Regions from separate parts of the Metabacillus sp. B2-18 genome, predicted to be linked through region 1. Evidence: a T-box and tRNA genes for the amino acid it is inferred to sense, from the RefSeq annotation. Region 1 holds a T-box; the other holds one or more tRNA genes.
The links. The T-box of region 1 lies ahead of glyQ (glycine--tRNA ligase subunit alpha). A T-box ahead of a tRNA ligase gene usually reads a tRNA of that ligase, here a tRNA-Gly.
Positions count from the first base shown of each region.

Region 2: it encodes a tRNA-Gly, which carries the amino acid that the T-box ahead of glyQ (glycine--tRNA ligase subunit alpha) is inferred to sense. The anticodon was not compared.

Region 1 is NZ_CP088245.1:3,465,308-3,474,289, forward strand. Features, by position in the region: gene glyS (glycine--tRNA ligase subunit beta) at 1-747, opposite strand, end outside; gene glyQ (glycine--tRNA ligase subunit alpha) at 740-1,630, opposite strand; T-box leader at 1,787-1,958, opposite strand; gene recO (DNA repair protein RecO) at 2,015-2,767, opposite strand; gene LPC09_RS17675 (YqzL family protein) at 2,801-2,944, opposite strand; gene era (GTPase Era) at 3,102-4,013, opposite strand; gene LPC09_RS17685 (cytidine deaminase) at 4,003-4,440, opposite strand; gene LPC09_RS17690 (diacylglycerol kinase) at 4,630-5,016, opposite strand; gene ybeY (rRNA maturation RNase YbeY) at 4,988-5,470, opposite strand; gene LPC09_RS17700 (HD family phosphohydrolase) at 5,467-7,635, opposite strand; gene LPC09_RS17705 (PhoH family protein) at 7,910-8,872, opposite strand; gene yqfD (sporulation protein YqfD) at 8,876-8,982, opposite strand, start outside.
Region 2 is NZ_CP088245.1:91,610-100,591, forward strand. Features, by position in the region: gene dusB (tRNA dihydrouridine synthase DusB) at 1-255, shown strand, start outside; gene lysS (lysine--tRNA ligase) at 352-1,851, shown strand; rRNA gene LPC09_RS00480 (16S ribosomal RNA) at 2,140-3,689, shown strand; rRNA gene LPC09_RS00485 (23S ribosomal RNA) at 3,868-6,798, shown strand; rRNA gene rrf (5S ribosomal RNA) at 7,061-7,176, shown strand; tRNA gene LPC09_RS00495 (tRNA-Val) at 7,182-7,257, shown strand; tRNA gene LPC09_RS00500 (tRNA-Thr) at 7,294-7,369, shown strand; tRNA gene LPC09_RS00505 (tRNA-Lys) at 7,405-7,480, shown strand; tRNA gene LPC09_RS00510 (tRNA-Leu) at 7,494-7,579, shown strand; tRNA gene LPC09_RS00515 (tRNA-Gly) at 7,615-7,689, shown strand; tRNA gene LPC09_RS00520 (tRNA-Leu) at 7,699-7,787, shown strand; tRNA gene LPC09_RS00525 (tRNA-Arg) at 7,817-7,893, shown strand; tRNA gene LPC09_RS00530 (tRNA-Pro) at 7,898-7,974, shown strand; tRNA gene LPC09_RS00535 (tRNA-Ala) at 7,988-8,063, shown strand; rRNA gene LPC09_RS00540 (16S ribosomal RNA) at 8,234-8,982, shown strand, end outside.

The DNA of each region.
Region 1 (8,982 bases):
GTTTACTTCCTCTAACAGGTCCTCATCAACCGGGATGACCCAGTTATGTTCTTGTTCGAGATCTGATAGCTGCTGACTTATTGCTTCTTTTCTTTTTACAGGATTTGCAATGACGAATTGTTCTAGTAATACTGTTTCATACAATGAAGGCATCGCAATTTCAACTTTCTCTCCTAGAAAACGATGACCATATGTATATGAATCTGTTTTTACCCCAGTAATTTCAAAAGGAATCACTTCTTGTCCAAATAAGGCTACAAGCCATTTAATTGGTCGGATATATCGTAATTCCTGGCTTCCCCAACGCATGTTTTTTGGGAATGTTAATCCCGTTATTAATTGTTTAGCCTCTGTTAATAATGTTTTTGCTTCTATTCCTTTTGTAAATTTTTGAACGTGAACATATTCAACGCCATTAATTTCCTTAAAGTAGATATCCTCAATAGAAGCACCTTGTCCTTTTGTAAAGCCTATTGCAGCTTTTGACCAGTTGCCATTCTCATCAAGAGCAATCTTTTTAGCAGGTCCTTTTGCTTCTTCTTCAATATCTGGCTGTTTTTCTAGCACATCTTTTATTAATACAGCTATACGACGGGGAGTGGAATACGTTCTCACTTCGCCATGTGATAATTGTTTTTCATCAAGCCATTTTGTTAATTTGTCTGCAAATTGATTCATTGCATCTGTCACATAATGTGCAGGCACTTCTTCTAAACCAATCTCTAATAATAAATCTTTCTTACTCATGATTTACTCCTCCTTCCTGTTGTAACATAGGGAAGCCTAATTTTTCGCGTTCTTCATAAAATGTTTTTGCGACTTTTCTAGCTAAGTTTCTTACACGGCCGATATAGCCTGTTCGCTCAGTAACAGAGATCGCTCCTTTTGCATCTAAAAGATTAAATGTATGAGAGCATTTTAAAACATAATCATATGCAGGATGGACAAGACCCTCATCCATCTGTCTCATCGCTTCTTTTTCATAGGTAGAGAACAGATGAAAAAGCATATCCGTATCAGATGTTTCAAAGGTATATTTTGAATGCTCATACTCAGGCATTAAAAAGATATCGCGCACTGTGTATCCATCCGTCCACTCTAAGTCAAATACATTTTCTTTATCTTGAATATAAGATGCCAGCCTTTCAATACCATACGTAATTTCAGCTGAAACTGGCTTACATTCTAACCCGCCAACTTGCTGGAAATAAGTAAATTGAGTGATTTCCATTCCATCTAACCATACTTCCCAACCTAAACCAGCACATCCAAGTGAAGGGTTTTCCCAGTTATCCTCAACAAAGCGAATATCATGCTCTAATGGATTAATTCCTAATGCACGTAACGAATCAAGGTAAAGCTCTTGAATATTGTCTGGTGAAGGCTTCATTATCACTTGAAATTGATGGTGTTGATAAAGTCTGTTAGGGTTTTCCCCATAACGTCCATCAGCGGGTCTTCTAGATGGTTCAACATAAGCCACCTTCCATGGCTCTGGTCCAATACTTCTTAAGAACGTATAAGGACTCATAGTACCTGCACCTTTCTCAGTATCATATGCTTGCATAAGCACACAGCCTTGATCAGACCAATGCTTTTGCAATGTTAGAATCATATTTTGAATATTCATCTTCATAAACCTCCATTATTTTTTAAAAAACAAGTTTTTGCTCTAGGGTTAAACGGCCTGGCTTATGTGATGTTTCTATTAAATACTAGAAGTACACCAGTTTTGGTAACACTCTTTAAAATTAAAAAAGCTCCCGTCCCTATGTCAAACTAATGACATAGGGACGGGAGCTAGCCCGCGGTTCCACCCTAATTGCTTATATGTATAAGCCACTTTAAATTAGTATGCTCCAGAATGCCTTTCATTACGGATCAATCCTTAGCTTTCACCATCCTAAGGTCGCTATCATTGAGGTTTCGTAATTACTTCTTTCCTTCAACGCAACAATTGTTAAATTATATTTGCATCTTAATTGAAAATTGTTCTAATGTCAACAACGTCCTTCTATAACTTTCCCTTTAAAGAATCCATTTGATCTAAAAAACGCTTTGATTTAATTGTAAGACCTGTATATTCCTGATAATAGGAGTTGATGACCATTTTCAATTCATTCTTCGTCTCCTGTTTAACAGAAATATTTCCTAATCGGTTTAAATCAAAATAATAAAATAGACGGAGGAGCTTTACTGTCATCGGTGATATCTGTAATCGATAAGGATCATTTTCAAAACATCGATGACATAAAAAACCTCCCTCACGTATGGAAAAATGAAATGTTCCATCTTTTTGACCACAAATAGAACAAGCATTAAGCTGCGGTTGCAACCCTAACACTGGCAACATCTTCATTTCAAAAATATGAATCAGAATATCCGGGTCTACATCTTCATCTAGAAATTGAAGGGTTTGTTTTAATAATTCAAACAAAAAAGGGTTTCTGTCTAGATTATCAGTACTTTTGTCTAGTAACTCAGCTAGGTATGAAGCATATGCTGTTAAAAAAATATCTTCTCGAATACTTCTAAATGACAAAATTGTTTCTCCCTGCTGCAAACCACCTAAACCACTGGATTTTTGAAACAAAAACGTCCCATACGTAAAAAGTTGGGTAATTGACGTAAGGCGACTATTAGGTTTCTTAGCGCCCCTTGCCATAACCCCAACTTTTCCAAGTTCTCTCGTATATAATGTTATTATTTTGTTTGTTTCACCGTAATCGGTAGAACGTATAACAATTCCTTCACATTTTTGAAGCAAATTTCCCCTCACCTTTCAAAGGTTCAGGCAAGATCAGGAAATTGGAAAATCTAGTTCAGCTAGTTCATCATCTTGAGAATCGGGTCCTTCATCATTCTCCTTTTCTAACTCTTTAAAAAGAAGATACGTATCAATACTACCTGTTTGCGAAAAAACCTTCCAGGTAAAATCCAACATATAAACCCCACCTTTCAGTTGTTAAGACTAGCAAGCAATAAATCCAATTTCTTTATAGTTATCTTGACCTTATTTTCTTCATTTCATGTTAAACAATTTTTACTAATGCTTTTCATGAATACGATTATTTTTTTGTTATTGTTTCATCCTAAACGCTTTAGTATTCATCTTCTCTAAATCCATAATCACGAAGCTGTGAAGCTTTATTTCGCCAATCTTTTTGCACTTTTACCCAAAGCTCTAAAAACACTTTAGATCCTAACAATGCTTCAATATCGACTCGTGCTCTTTGACCTACTTCTTTTAGCATGCTCCCACGTTTACCAATTACAATACCTTTTTGCGAATCACGCTCGACAATTATCGTTGCACCAACATATATTGCAGCATTGTTTTCACGGCGCTCAAGTGTATCCATTACCACTGCAATGGAATGTGGAATTTCTTCTCTTGTTAAATGTAAAACCTTTTCTCGTATTAGCTCTGTAATAATAAATCGTTCCGGGTGATCTGTCACTTGGTCTTCCGGGTAGTATTGCGGCCCTTCCGGTAGGACAGCTTCGATCTGTTGCAGTAACGTATCAATATTGTTTCCCTGCAGTGCTGAAATGGGAACAATTTCTTTAAAAGGATATAACTCTTTATATTTTTCAATGAGAGGCAGCAGTTGATCAGGATGGATTTGATCTATTTTGTTAATAATTAGAAAAACAGGTGTGTTTGTTTGCTTTAACTTCTCAATGATGAATTCATCACCACGTCCATACCCTTCTTCTGCATTAATCATAAATAAAATTAAATCAACCTCTTTTAACGTGTTTTGTGCTACTTTCATCATAAAATCGCCAAGCTTATGTTTTGGCTTATGAATTCCTGGGGTGTCAATAAAAATTGTTTGAGAATGATTCGTTGTATAAACCCCTTGAATTTTATTACGAGTTGTTTGCGGCTTATCACTCATAATAGCAATTTTTTGACCAATCACCCTGTTGATAAAAGTAGATTTTCCTACGTTTGGTCTTCCTATTATTGATACAAATCCTGATTTGAAAGATTGATTATGATTCATGTAAATCCTCCGCCGAAAAAGCTCCTGGTAGTAATTCACTAACTGTAAGTTCTGAAACATCACCTTGGAGGTTCGTTAATACAACCTTCATATCTTTTGGACAAAGCTCAGCAATAACTTGACGACAAGCACCACAAGGTGGAACAGGTCTAACGGTATCTGCTGCAACAGCTATAGCTGTATATTCTTTGTCACCTTCTGAATATGCTTTGAATATTGCTGTTCTCTCAGCACAATTACACATGCTGTAAGCAGCATTTTCAATATTACAGCCTTTATAAACTTTTCCATCCTTTGTTAATAAAGCTGCACCTACTTTAAACTTTGAGTAGGGAGTATAAGCCATTTCCCTTGCTGCTTTCGCTTCTTCGATGAGTTGTTCAATGTTCACTAAATCTTTCTTCCTTTCTCTAAGAGAATGACTAATTCTCTCTTTTATTTTACCTAATTTCCGGTTAAATTTCACGCCTAATTCAAACTTTGTAATTTAATTGTAAGAATTTTCGGACAGTGTATTTAATACACTAAAAGGTTTGTCTTTAAAGATAAAAATCTTTTTTCAGTGAAAGAGGCCTGATTTAAAATGGGTAAGCTATCTCGCTTCGACAGCTCATAGCTATAAAAATAATTTAAGATGACTCCATATAATAATTACACCAATTATAACCGAAAGAAACGCATATACCAAAACCGCTCCAGCCGCAGCATCTTTTGCTGCTTTTGCAAGCGGATGATAATCTGGTGTAATTAAATCTACAACATGCTCTAAAGCGGTATTGATCAATTCTAACGAAAGCATACCACCGAGCAAAAACAAGAGAAGGACCCATTCAAATGTTGTAAACCCAAGAATCATTCCCACTATCAGCATGATGAAGGAGATAGAAACATGGATTTGAAAATTCCTCTCGGATTTAAAGGTTTGAGTAATACCGGACCAGGCATATATAAAGCTTTTAAAAAAACGCTTCCATTCAGATAGTTTCGGATCTTTTAAGTCCATATTGATTTAAAATATCCTTTTGTTTAGTAAACATCTCTTTTTCATCAGCTTCTGTCATATGATCATAACCTAAAAGATGAAGAAAACCATGTACGGCTAAAAACCCCAGCTCCCTCATAAATGAATGACCATATTCCTGAGCCTGTTCTTTGGCACGAGGAATCGATATAATGATATCTCCAAGCATTCTAGGCTGATCTATACCTACAATTTCAACCTCGCCTTCTCCCATCTCTTCTAAAGCAAATGAAATAACATCTGTAGGTTGATCTTTGTCTCGATATTCCCGGTTTACTTCTTGTATACGTTCATTTGTAACGAATGTGACTGAGATCTCAGCACCTTCTGTTATACCTTCTTGTTCAGCAGCAAACTGCAGGAGTTCTTCAACTGTATGTATTTCCTTTTCAGTTAATTCATTTGTTTCATCATGACTATCGATAGATAATCTCATTCTTTCTTCACCTTCTGTTTTTTTGTTAGTTCAGGGTACTCAATTCTAGAATGGAAAATTCCTTTTAATGACTCACAAAAAGACTTAGCAATAATATCCAGTTCCTTTAATGTTATATCACATTCATCTAACTGATTATCTTGTAATCGATCAGAAATTATTGACCTGACCAGCTTTTCAATCTTTTCAGGAGTAGGGTTTGACATAGAGCGTACTGCAGCTTCTACACTATCCGCAATCGAGATAATCGCAATTTCTTTTGTTTGTGGCTTTGGACCTGGGTAACGGAACTCCTCCTCATAGATGGAATCATTCGTTTGCTTAGCCTGATGATAAAAATACTTTAAAAGTGTTGTCCCATGGTGCTGTTCAGCTATGTCAACAAATTCCTTTGGCATTTTATGCTTTCTTAACATTTCCACGCCATCTGTAACATGGGAAATGATGATATTTTTACTAAGTTGTGCAGATAGCTTATTATGTGGATTTTCAATATTCATCTGATTTTCAATAAAATACTGTGGACGTTTTGTTTTTCCAATATCATGATAATAAGCAGCCACCCTTGCAAGAAGTCCATTTGCACCAATAGCTTCACAAGCAGATTCTGATAAATTAGCAACCATAACACTATGATGATATGTTCCTGGGGTCTCCGTTAAAATTTTCCTTAGTAAAGGGTGATTAGGATTGGCCAACTCAATTAGCTTCATCGTTGATAGTATGCCAAAACCTGTTTCAAAAAATGGCATAAAACCTATCGTCAATACCGAAGACACAAGACCTGACGCACATGCCATTACAAAATACGAGGATATTTCCATATTAGAATATCCACCATTACGAATAAGCATAATGGCTGTAAGAGCTAGCACATTGATTCCAGCAACAAATAAACCTGCCTGTAAGATTTTTGAACGCAGGTTATGTTCACCTAAAAACAACACCCCTGCAAGACAGCCAAAAAGATAATAAATTCCGATAGAAAAGTTAAAATTGCCTGTTATTCCTTCATTAAATATAACACTTCCACAAACAGCAAAGATCATACTAGTTAAAATGGCTAATCGTTCATTTAATAATAATTTAACCAGCATCACTCCCATTGCAACCGGAACGATATAACCAATATGTGTATAATCAATCTTTTGAAATAAGCTGACAATTTTCATTAATAAAATCGTAATAGCAAAGATTAAACAATATAATAACAAAGAATTGTTTTTTCTTGAAATCGGACTGTCTTTCTTTTCGAAAAAATAAACAACCGCAGCCAAAATTAGTAGAATAAATAAACCGAGTCCCAAAAATGGTTTAAAAGATTGATGATCATCTAATAAACCAACAAGGCCAAGTTTTCGATAAACTTCACGGTTAATGAGTTCATCTTCTTCTACTAAAATTTGCCCTTGTTTTATTTGCGCTTCTTTTACACTATCTACAGCTAACTGTCTTTGTTCTTCTGTTGCTTCAAGGTCAAACACATAGTTTGGCGTGATTGCAAATCTAGCAAGAGTTGTGGCTGATTCAGAAACTTCTGGTCGCAACGATGTATATTGGAGCTCATCCTCGACCTGCTTTTTTGCTTCTGTTAATTGAACAATAGGTATTTCTTTGCTCATTATATTATTCACAGCTGTTACAACAGCATCTTTCGCTAACTCAAGTTCATCTTCAGATGTTTCAACTAATGATACAAATGTGTTAGCCGGAATTTTCTTGTTAATCGATTCTGTTAATTTCCCTCTAATTTTCTCAACTTTCTCATTTGACGTTGTAGTTGAAGCACCCTCTTCATTGCCTTTTTCTTCTTCTTTTCTAACTTCTATTACAGTGTCAAAGATAGACGAAACAAGATCTACTTGCTTTTCTGAGATTTCCTTTTTTAAAACATACTGATCCTCTACTGAATCATATGCTTCCTGTTGTTTTCTTTCTGTCTCAACTTTATCTTCCACCGTTGTAGGAGCATAAATTGTCTGGTCTGAAACAGTAAAGAGCTCAATATCCAGCGTTTCGGGCTTTACATTACTATACAGAGCAACAAATAAGATAACGGCTAATATGCTGTACAAAAAAATATGTAGAAACTTGTAACTATTTAACTTATCTACCACTTTGTTCGTTCTTTTATTTTCCTTTGAATTGGCATTTTTTTTCTTCATGATTGGCACCACCCTCTAACAACCTTCCAAAGAAAAGCCGCTATAAACAATTCTCTACTACCATTATTCATTTTTATCGAAAAATGTTCAACTGTTAAGACAAAATATGACAAAAAAAGAACAAAAGTGCAAGCACTTTCATAAACAATACCTTAAAAAGGATAAAGGCGAAAGTGCCTTATGAATTAATAACTTATTCAATTAACTGATGCACAAATCTTAATCCTTACTTCAAAGAAAAATGACCCGATTAAGGGTGCTCGGGTCATTTTTCTTATTTTGAATTTTCATCATATGCCGAGATAATTTTAGCTACAAGTGGATGTCGAACAACGTCTGACTGCTCAAGAATCACAAATGATAATCCACTAACATTTGTGAGAATATCTTTTGCGGTAGCCAAGCCTGATTTGACTCCTTTTGGAAGGTCCACTTGAGTAATATCACCAGTTATAACCATTTTGGAGCCAAATCCCAGTCTTGTTAGGAACATTTTCATTTGCTCTGGCGTAGTGTTCTGTGCTTCGTCTAAAATGACGAAAGCATCATCCAATGTTCTACCTCTCATATATGCCAAGGGTGCAATTTCAATTGTCCCACGCTCAATCAGCCTTTGGGTATGCTCCATTCCCAATACATCATGAAGAGCATCATATAATGGTCTTAAATAAGGATCAACTTTTTCCTTTAAGTCTCCCGGTAGAAATCCTAAACTTTCTCCGGCTTCCACAGCTGGTCTTGTTAAAATAATGCGTTTAACAGAGCCAAGTTTTAATGCATTAACGGCCATTACTACAGCTAGATACGTTTTTCCCGTTCCTGCAGGGCCAATTCCAAAAACTAAATCCTTTTTTTGAATAGCAGAAATATATTGACGCTGACCTAAGGTTTTTACGCGTATAGACTTTCCTTTAGCCGTTTTTCCAATTTCCTGCATATAAAGATTTTCCAGCTGATCTAACTTTTGTTCTTTCGCCATATTAATGGCATAAATAATGTCTCTTTCACTTATGTTAATACCTTTTCTAATAATGAGAAGCAGTGATTTAAGAAGTTCATCGACGAGTTTAACATTCTCCGCACTTCCTGAAACATAAACTCCTTCTCCTCTTGTTACAATCGAAACATTTAAACCTTCTTCGATTCGTTTTAAGTGAAGATCATGGTTACCAAATAGAGCAATTGCTTCGTTTGGATTTTCTACTTGTTGATTCATTGTCACTAATTCTTCTGGCATTCTTTAATCTCCCTGAACAATTGGTGTGGTTTTTACAATATTTTCTATCGCTTGATAAAGAACTGTCAACTTAACTTTACCATTCTCATTCGATTGGTGCAAAACTTTTT
Region 2 (8,982 bases), 1.8 Mb from region 1:
GATGAACCTGGTGTGCGTGAGAAGATGGAAGTTTGCAAGCTTCATCTAGATCGTCTAATAGCGTTAAAAAATGAAAATGTAGCAGTTCGTGAAATGAGAAAGCATGCTGCCTGGTACCTAAAGGGTATTAGAGGTAATGCAAAGGTCCGTAATGACATCAATTTAATGAACACTAGAGATGAATTTGTTAATCTATTAGATGAGTTTGTTTTAGAGATGGAAGCAAAAGAAGATAGTGCTAGCCAAGCAGGTTAATATTCAGTTTAGTAGTTATCTATTGTTTTGCTGTTTTTACTGCCAGTATTCCTGGCAGTTTTCTGCTTTTCAATTTGTATAGATAGGAGTGTTAGTATGAGTCAGGAAGAAATGAATCAAGAAGAATTGAGTGATCAACTCAAAGTTAGACGTGAGAAATTACATAATTTAAGAGAAAAAGGGTTAGATCCATTCGGTAAGCGGTTTGAAAGAACACATCAAACTGAAGACATCATTGCTACATACGAAGGAATAGAAAAAGAAGAATTAGATGAAAAAGAAGTAATAGTTACAATAGCGGGAAGAATTATGACCAAACGTGGTAAAGGTAAAGCAGGCTTTGCTCATATCCAAGATTTATCAGGTCAAATTCAAATCTACGTTCGTAAAGATGCAGTAGGTGATGAAGCATATGAGATTTTCAATACTGCTGATCTTGGCGATATCATTGGTGTAACGGGTGTGGTATTTAAAACTAAGGTTGGCGAGCTATCGATAAAAGTGAAATCATTCGAATTGCTGACAAAAGCATTGCGTCCACTACCGGATAAATTCCATGGATTAAAAGATATTGAACAACGTTATCGTCAAAGATACGTAGATTTAATCATGAGTCCTGAAAGTAAGAAAACATTTATTGCGCGTAGTAAAATTATTCAAGCGATGCGACGTTATTTAGATGACCAAGGATATCTAGAAGTTGAAACGCCAACTATGCACTCTATCCCAGGTGGGGCATCTGCACGTCCGTTTATTACACACCATAATGCATTAGATATGCCGTTATACATGCGTATTGCTATAGAATTGCATCTAAAGCGTTTAATCGTAGGTGGATTAGAAAAAGTTTATGAAATTGGTCGTGTATTTAGAAATGAAGGGATTTCTACTCGTCACAATCCTGAATTTACAATGATTGAACTTTACGAAGCATATGCTGATTATCAAGATATCATGACATTAACTGAGAATGTCATTGCTCATTGTGCGAAAGAAGTGTTAGGGACAACAACAGTACAGTACGGAGATTATGAAGTGAATCTTGAGCCGAAGTGGACAAGACTTCATATGGTAGATGCAATTAAAGAACATACAGGTGCTGACTTCTGGAAGGAAATGACGATCGAAGAAGCTAGAACTCTTGCTAAAGAACATAATGTAGAGATTACTGAACATATGCAATATGGCCACATTGTAAATGAGTTCTTTGAACAGAAAGTAGAGGAGAAATTAATTCAACCTACTTTCATCTACGGTCACCCGGTGGAGATTTCTCCTTTAGCTAAGAAAAACGATGAAGATGATCGTTTCACTGACCGTTTTGAGTTGTTTATCGTTGCTCGTGAACACGCAAATGCCTTCACAGAGCTAAACGATCCAATTGACCAAAAGGAAAGATTTGAAGCACAACTTAAAGAACGTGAGCAAGGTAATGATGAAGCTCATATGATGGATGAAGACTTTATTGAAGCTCTAGAATACGGAATGCCTCCAACTGGTGGATTAGGAATTGGAATTGATCGTTTAGTCATGCTTTTAACGAACTCTCCTTCTATTCGTGATGTATTACTATTCCCACAAATGAGACATCGTTAATAAAGAACCCCCCCTGCAAAAATGCAGGGGTTTAATTTTTTTTAAAAAGTACTTGCGTAAGTTTGTTTGCGATGGTATATTAGAATACGTTGCTGCGAAACAGGCAGATAACACACAAATAACGTATAAAAAAACTGTTGACTTTGAGTTTTGGAGTTTGTTATAATATAAAAGTTGTTGTTAAACAATGATCTTTGAAAACTAAACAAAACCAAGCGTGCAAATGTTAATTTCGATTAACAAAAAACGTACTATATAGTACAAACTTTTATGAGCTATATCAACTCTTTATTGGAGAGTTTGATCCTGGCTCAGGACGAACGCTGGCGGCGTGCCTAATACATGCAAGTCGAGCGAACCAATGGGAGCTTGCTCCCTGAGGTTAGCGGCGGACGGGTGAGTAACACGTGGGTAACCTGCCTGTGAGATTGGGATAACTCCGGGAAACCGGAGCTAATACCGGATAATATTTTGAACCGCATGGTTCAAAATTGAAAGACGGCTTCGGCTGTCACTTACAGATGGACCCGCGGCGCATTAGCTAGTTGGTGAGGTAACGGCTCACCAAGGCGACGATGCGTAGCCGACCTGAGAGGGTGATCGGCCACACTGGGACTGAGACACGGCCCAGACTCCTACGGGAGGCAGCAGTAGGGAATCTTCCGCAATGGACGAAAGTCTGACGGAGCAACGCCGCGTGAACGATGAAGGCCTTCGGGTCGTAAAGTTCTGTTGTTAGGGAAGAACAAGTACCAGAGTAACTGCTGGTACCTTGACGGTACCTAACCAGAAAGCCACGGCTAACTACGTGCCAGCAGCCGCGGTAATACGTAGGTGGCAAGCGTTGTCCGGAATTATTGGGCGTAAAGCGCGCGCAGGCGGTTTCTTAAGTCTGATGTGAAAGCCCACGGCTCAACCGTGGAGGGTCATTGGAAACTGGGAAACTTGAGTGCAGAAGAGGAGAGTGGAATTCCACGTGTAGCGGTGAAATGCGTAGAGATGTGGAGGAACACCAGTGGCGAAGGCGACTCTCTGGTCTGTAACTGACGCTGAGGCGCGAAAGCGTGGGGAGCGAACAGGATTAGATACCCTGGTAGTCCACGCCGTAAACGATGAGTGCTAAGTGTTAGAGGGTTTCCGCCCTTTAGTGCTGCAGCAAACGCATTAAGCACTCCGCCTGGGGAGTACGGTCGCAAGACTGAAACTCAAAGGAATTGACGGGGGCCCGCACAAGCGGTGGAGCATGTGGTTTAATTCGAAGCAACGCGAAGAACCTTACCAGGTCTTGACATCCTTCGCTACTTCTAGAGATAGAAGGTTCCCCTTCGGGGGACGAAGTGACAGGTGGTGCATGGTTGTCGTCAGCTCGTGTCGTGAGATGTTGGGTTAAGTCCCGCAACGAGCGCAACCCTTGATCTTAGTTGCCAGCATTCAGTTGGGCACTCTAAGGTGACTGCCGGTGACAAACCGGAGGAAGGTGGGGATGACGTCAAATCATCATGCCCCTTATGACCTGGGCTACACACGTGCTACAATGGATGGTACAAAGGGCTGCAAGACCGCGAGGTCAAGCCAATCCCATAAAACCATTCTCAGTTCGGATTGCAGGCTGCAACTCGCCTGCATGAAGCCGGAATCGCTAGTAATCGCGGATCAGCATGCCGCGGTGAATACGTTCCCGGGCCTTGTACACACCGCCCGTCACACCACGAGAGTTTGTAACACCCGAAGTCGGTGGGGTAACCGTAAGGAGCCAGCCGCCTAAGGTGGGACAGATGATTGGGGTGAAGTCGTAACAAGGTAGCCGTATCGGAAGGTGCGGCTGGATCACCTCCTTTCTAAGGAAAATGAAGCACGCTTGGTATTTTGTTTAGTTTTGAGAGATCATTCTGATCTTTCTTTACTATGTTCCTTGAAAACTAGATAACGAAAACAATTCAAGTAATTCACTGAGTTTAAACGCTTAGTTTAGTGATTCTCTTAATAATTGATTTAAACGACATCTTCGATGTCAAAGGTTAAGTTGTTAAGGGCGCACGGTGGATGCCTTGGCACTAGGAGCCGATGAAGGACGGTACTAACACCGATATGCTTCGGGGAGCTGTAAGTAAGCTTTGATCCGGAGATTTCCGAATGGGGAAACCCACTGCTCGTAATGGAGTAGTATCTTCACCTGAATACATAGGGTGATGATGGCAGACCCGGGGAACTGAAACATCTAAGTACCCGGAGGAAGAGAAAGCAAACGCGATTTCCTGAGTAGCGGCGAGCGAAACGGAAGAAGCCCAAACCAAGAGGCTTGCCTCTTGGGGTTGTAGGACACTCTATACGGAGTTACAAAGGAACGGAGTAAATGAAGAGGTCTGGAAAGGCCCGTCAAAGAAGGTAACAACCCTGTAGTTGAAACTTCGTTCCCTCCAGAGTGGATCCTGAGTACGGCGGGACACGTGAAATCCCGTCGGAAGCAGGGAGGACCATCTCCCAAGGCTAAATACTCCCTAGTGACCGATAGTGAACCAGTACCGTGAGGGAAAGGTGAAAAGCACCCCGGAAGGGGAGTGAAAGAGATCCTGAAACCGTGTGCCTACAAGTAGTCAAAGCCCGTTAATGGGTAATGGCGTGCCTTTTGTAGAATGAACCGGCGAGTTACGATCCCGTGCAAGGTTAAGTTGATAAGACGGAGCCGCAGCGAAAGCGAGTCTGAATAGGGCGAATAAGTACGTGGTCGTAGACCCGAAACCAGGTGATCTACCCATGTCCAGGGTGAAGTTCAGGTAACACTGAATGGAGGCCCGAACCCACGCACGTTGAAAAGTGCGGGGATGAGGTGTGGGTAGCGGAGAAATTCCAATCGAACTTGGAGATAGCTGGTTCTCTCCGAAATAGCTTTAGGGCTAGCCTTGAAATGAGAGTCTTGGAGGTAGAGCACTGATTGGACTAGGGGCCCCCATCGGGTTACCGAATTCAGTCAAACTCCGAATGCCAAAGACTTATGTTCAGGAGTCAGACTGCGAGTGATAAGATCCGTAGTCAAGAGGGAAACAGCCCAGACCACCAGCTAAGGTCCCAAAGTATACGTTAAGTGGAAAAGGATGTGGAGTTGCTTAGACAACCAGGATGTTGGCTTAGAAGCAGCCACCATTTAAAGAGTGCGTAATAGCTCACTGGTCGAGTGACTCTGCGCCGAAAATGTACCGGGGCTAAACGTATCACCGAAGCTGTGGACTGTTCTTTTAGAACAGTGGTAGGAGAGCGTTCTAAGGGCTGTGAAGCCAGACCGTAAGGACTGGTGGAGCGCTTAGAAGTGAGAATGCCGGTATGAGTAGCGAAAGAGGGGTGAGAATCCCCTCCACCGAATGCCTAAGGTTTCCTGAGGAAGGCTCGTCCGCTCAGGGTAAGTCGGGACCTAAGCCGAGGCCGAAAGGCGTAGGCGATGGACAACAGGTTGAAATTCCTGTACCACCTCCTCACCGTTTGAGCAATGGGGGGACGCAGAAGGATAGGGTAAGCGCGCTGTTGGATATGCGCGTCCAAGCAGTTAGGCTGACAACGAGGCAAATCCCGTTGTCACATAAGGCTGAGCTGTGATGGCGAGGGAACTATAGTACCGAAGTTCCTGATTCCACACTGCCAAGAAAAGCCTCTAGCGAGGTGAGAGGTGCCCGTACCGCAAACCGACACAGGTAGGCGAGGAGAGAATCCTAAGGTGAGCGAGAGAACTCTCGTTAAGGAACTCGGCAAAATGACCCCGTAACTTCGGGAGAAGGGGTGCTTTTTAGGGTGAATAGCCCGGAAAAGCCGCAGTGAATAGGCCCAGGCGACTGTTTAGCAAAAACACAGGTCTCTGCGAAGCCGCAAGGCGAAGTATAGGGGCTGACGCCTGCCCGGTGCTGGAAGGTTAAGGGGAGAGGTTAGCGCAAGCGAAGCTTTGAACCGAAGCCCCAGTAAACGGCGGCCGTAACTATAACGGTCCTAAGGTAGCGAAATTCCTTGTCGGGTAAGTTCCGACCCGCACGAAAGGCGTAACGATCTGGGCACTGTCTCAACGAGAGACTCGGTGAAATTATAGTACCTGTGAAGATGCAGGTTACCCGCGACAGGACGGAAAGACCCCGTGGAGCTTTACTGTAGCCTGATATTGAATTTTGGTACAGCTTGTACAGGATAGGTAGGAGCCTGAGAAGCCGGAGCGCTAGCTTCGGTGGAGGCGTCGGTGGGATACTACCCTGGCTGTATTGAAATTCTAACCCACAGCCCTGATCGGGCTGGGAGACAGTGTCAGGTGGGCAGTTTGACTGGGGCGGTCGCCTCCTAAAATGTAACGGAGGCGCCCAAAGGTTCCCTCAGAATGGTTGGAAATCATTCGTAGAGTGTAAAGGCACAAGGGAGCTTGACTGCGAGACCTACAAGTCGAGCAGGGACGAAAGTCGGGCTTAGTGATCCGGTGGTTCCGCATGGAAGGGCCATCGCTCAACGGATAAAAGCTACCCCGGGGATAACAGGCTTATCTCCCCCAAGAGTCCACATCGACGGGGAGGTTTGGCACCTCGATGTCGGCTCATCGCATCCTGGGGCTGTAGTCGGTCCCAAGGGTTGGGCTGTTCGCCCATTAAAGCGGTACGCGAGCTGGGTTCAGAACGTCGTGAGACAGTTCGGTCCCTATCCGTCGTGGGCGTAGGAAATTTGAGAGGAGCTGTCCTTAGTACGAGAGGACCGGGATGGACGCACCGCTGGTGTACCAGTTGTCTTGCCAAAGGCATAGCTGGGTAGCTATGTGCGGAAGGGATAAGTGCTGAAAGCATCTAAGCATGAAGCCCCCCTCAAGATGAGATTTCCCATCACATTAGTGAGTAAGATCCCTGAAAGATGATCAGGTTGATAGGTCAGAGGTGGAAGCGCGGTGACGTGTGGAGCTGACTGATACTAATCGATCGAGGACTTAACCTAAATAGAAAAGCGGAAGAAGCTCGTTCAAATCCATAGGGAATTGGAGCGATCGAGATGAAGTCGTTCTTTGACTTCTTCGAGAGAGTGAAATTACCGTAGGATTTAGCTTCTGGAGCTGGACATGTAAGAACGTTAAACTCAGTCGTGAATTGAATTGTAAATCGTTATCTAGTTTTGAAGGAATATATTTTCTTCAAAAAATATATTGATTTTTCGACAGAATATTATATAATAGTTTTTGTCGCTAAAATTGAATGAGATATCTGGTAATGATGGCGAAGAGGTCACACCCGTTCCCATGCCGAACACGGAAGTTAAGCTCTTCAGCGCCGATGGTAGTTGGGGGTTTCCCCCTGTGAGAGTAGGACGTTGCCAGGTATAATGGAGGATTAGCTCAGCTGGGAGAGCACCTGCCTTACAAGCAGGGGGTCGGCGGTTCGATCCCGTCATCCTCCACCATAGTTTTTTCGCGCCAGCGAAAATAACTTACCATATGCCGGTGTAGCTCAACTGGTAGAGCAACTGACTTGTAATCAGTAGGTTGGGGGTTCAAGTCCTCTCGCCGGCACCATTCATTTTATTAATAATATTACTCATTTCTTAAATGAGCCATTAGCTCAGTTGGTAGAGCATCTGACTTTTAATCAGAGGGTCGAAGGTTCGAGTCCTTCATGGCTCACCATTTAACACACCTTGCGGGTGTGGCGGAATTGGCAGACGCGCTAGACTTAGGATCTAGTGTCTTTATGACGTGGGGGTTCAAGTCCCTTCACCCGCACCAGATTTTTTGCAATGATAAAATTAATTATCTAATATGCGGAAGTAGTTCAGTGGTAGAACACCACCTTGCCAAGGTGGGGGTCGCGGGTTCGAATCCCGTCTTCCGCTCCAATAGTAAGTGCCGGGGTGGCGGAACTGGCAGACGCACAGGACTTAAAATCCTGCGGTAGGTGACTACCGTACCGGTTCGATTCCGGTCCTCGGCACCATAGTTTTTATAATTCAATTTAGATTATTAGCGCCCGTAGCTCAATTGGATAGAGCGTTTGACTACGGATCAAAAGGTTAGGGGTTCGACTCCTCTCGGGCGCGCCATATTCGGGAAGTAGCTCAGCTTGGTAGAGCACTTGGTTTGGGACCAAGGGGTCGCAGGTTCGAATCCTGTCTTCCCGACCATTAACTAAATTACGGGGCCTTAGCTCAGCTGGGAGAGCGCCTGCTTTGCACGCAGGAGGTCAGCGGTTCGATCCCGCTAGGCTCCACCAAAACTTTTTAAAAAAATATCTTGCTTTTCTCAAATGAGAATGATATTATAATAAAGTTGTTGTTAAACAATGATCTTTGAAAACTAAACAAAACCAAGCGTGCAAATGTTAATTTCGATTAACAAAAAACGTACTATATAGTACAAACTTTTATGAGCTATATCAACTCTTTATTGGAGAGTTTGATCCTGGCTCAGGACGAACGCTGGCGGCGTGCCTAATACATGCAAGTCGAGCGAACCAATGGGAGCTTGCTCCCTGAGGTTAGCGGCGGACGGGTGAGTAACACGTGGGTAACCTGCCTGTAAGATTGGGATAACTCCGGGAAACCGGAGCTAATACCGGATAATATTTTGAACCGCATGGTTCAAAATTGAAAGACGGCTTCGGCTGTCACTTACAGATGGACCCGCGGCGCATTAGCTAGTTGGTGAGGTAACGGCTCACCAAGGCGACGATGCGTAGCCGACCTGAGAGGGTGATCGGCCACACTGGGACTGAGACACGGCCCAGACTCCTACGGGAGGCAGCAGTAGGGAATCTTCCGCAATGGACGAAAGTCTGACGGAGCAACGCCGCGTGAACGATGAAGGCCTTCGGGTCGTAAAGTTCTGTTGTTAGGGAAGAACAAGTACCAGAGTAACTGCTGGTACCTTGACGGTACCTAACCAGAAAGCCACGGCTAACTACGTGCCAGCAGCCGCGGTAATACGTAGGTGGCAAGCGTTGTCCGGAATTATTGGGCGTAAAGCGCGCGCAGGCGGTTTCTTAAGTCTGATGTGAAAGCCCACGGCTCAACCGTGGAGGGTCATTGGAAACTGGGGAACTTGAGTGCAGAAGAGGAGAGTGGAATTCCACGTGTAGCGGTGAAATGCGTAGAGATGTGGAGGAACACCAGTGGCGAAGGCGACTCTCTGGT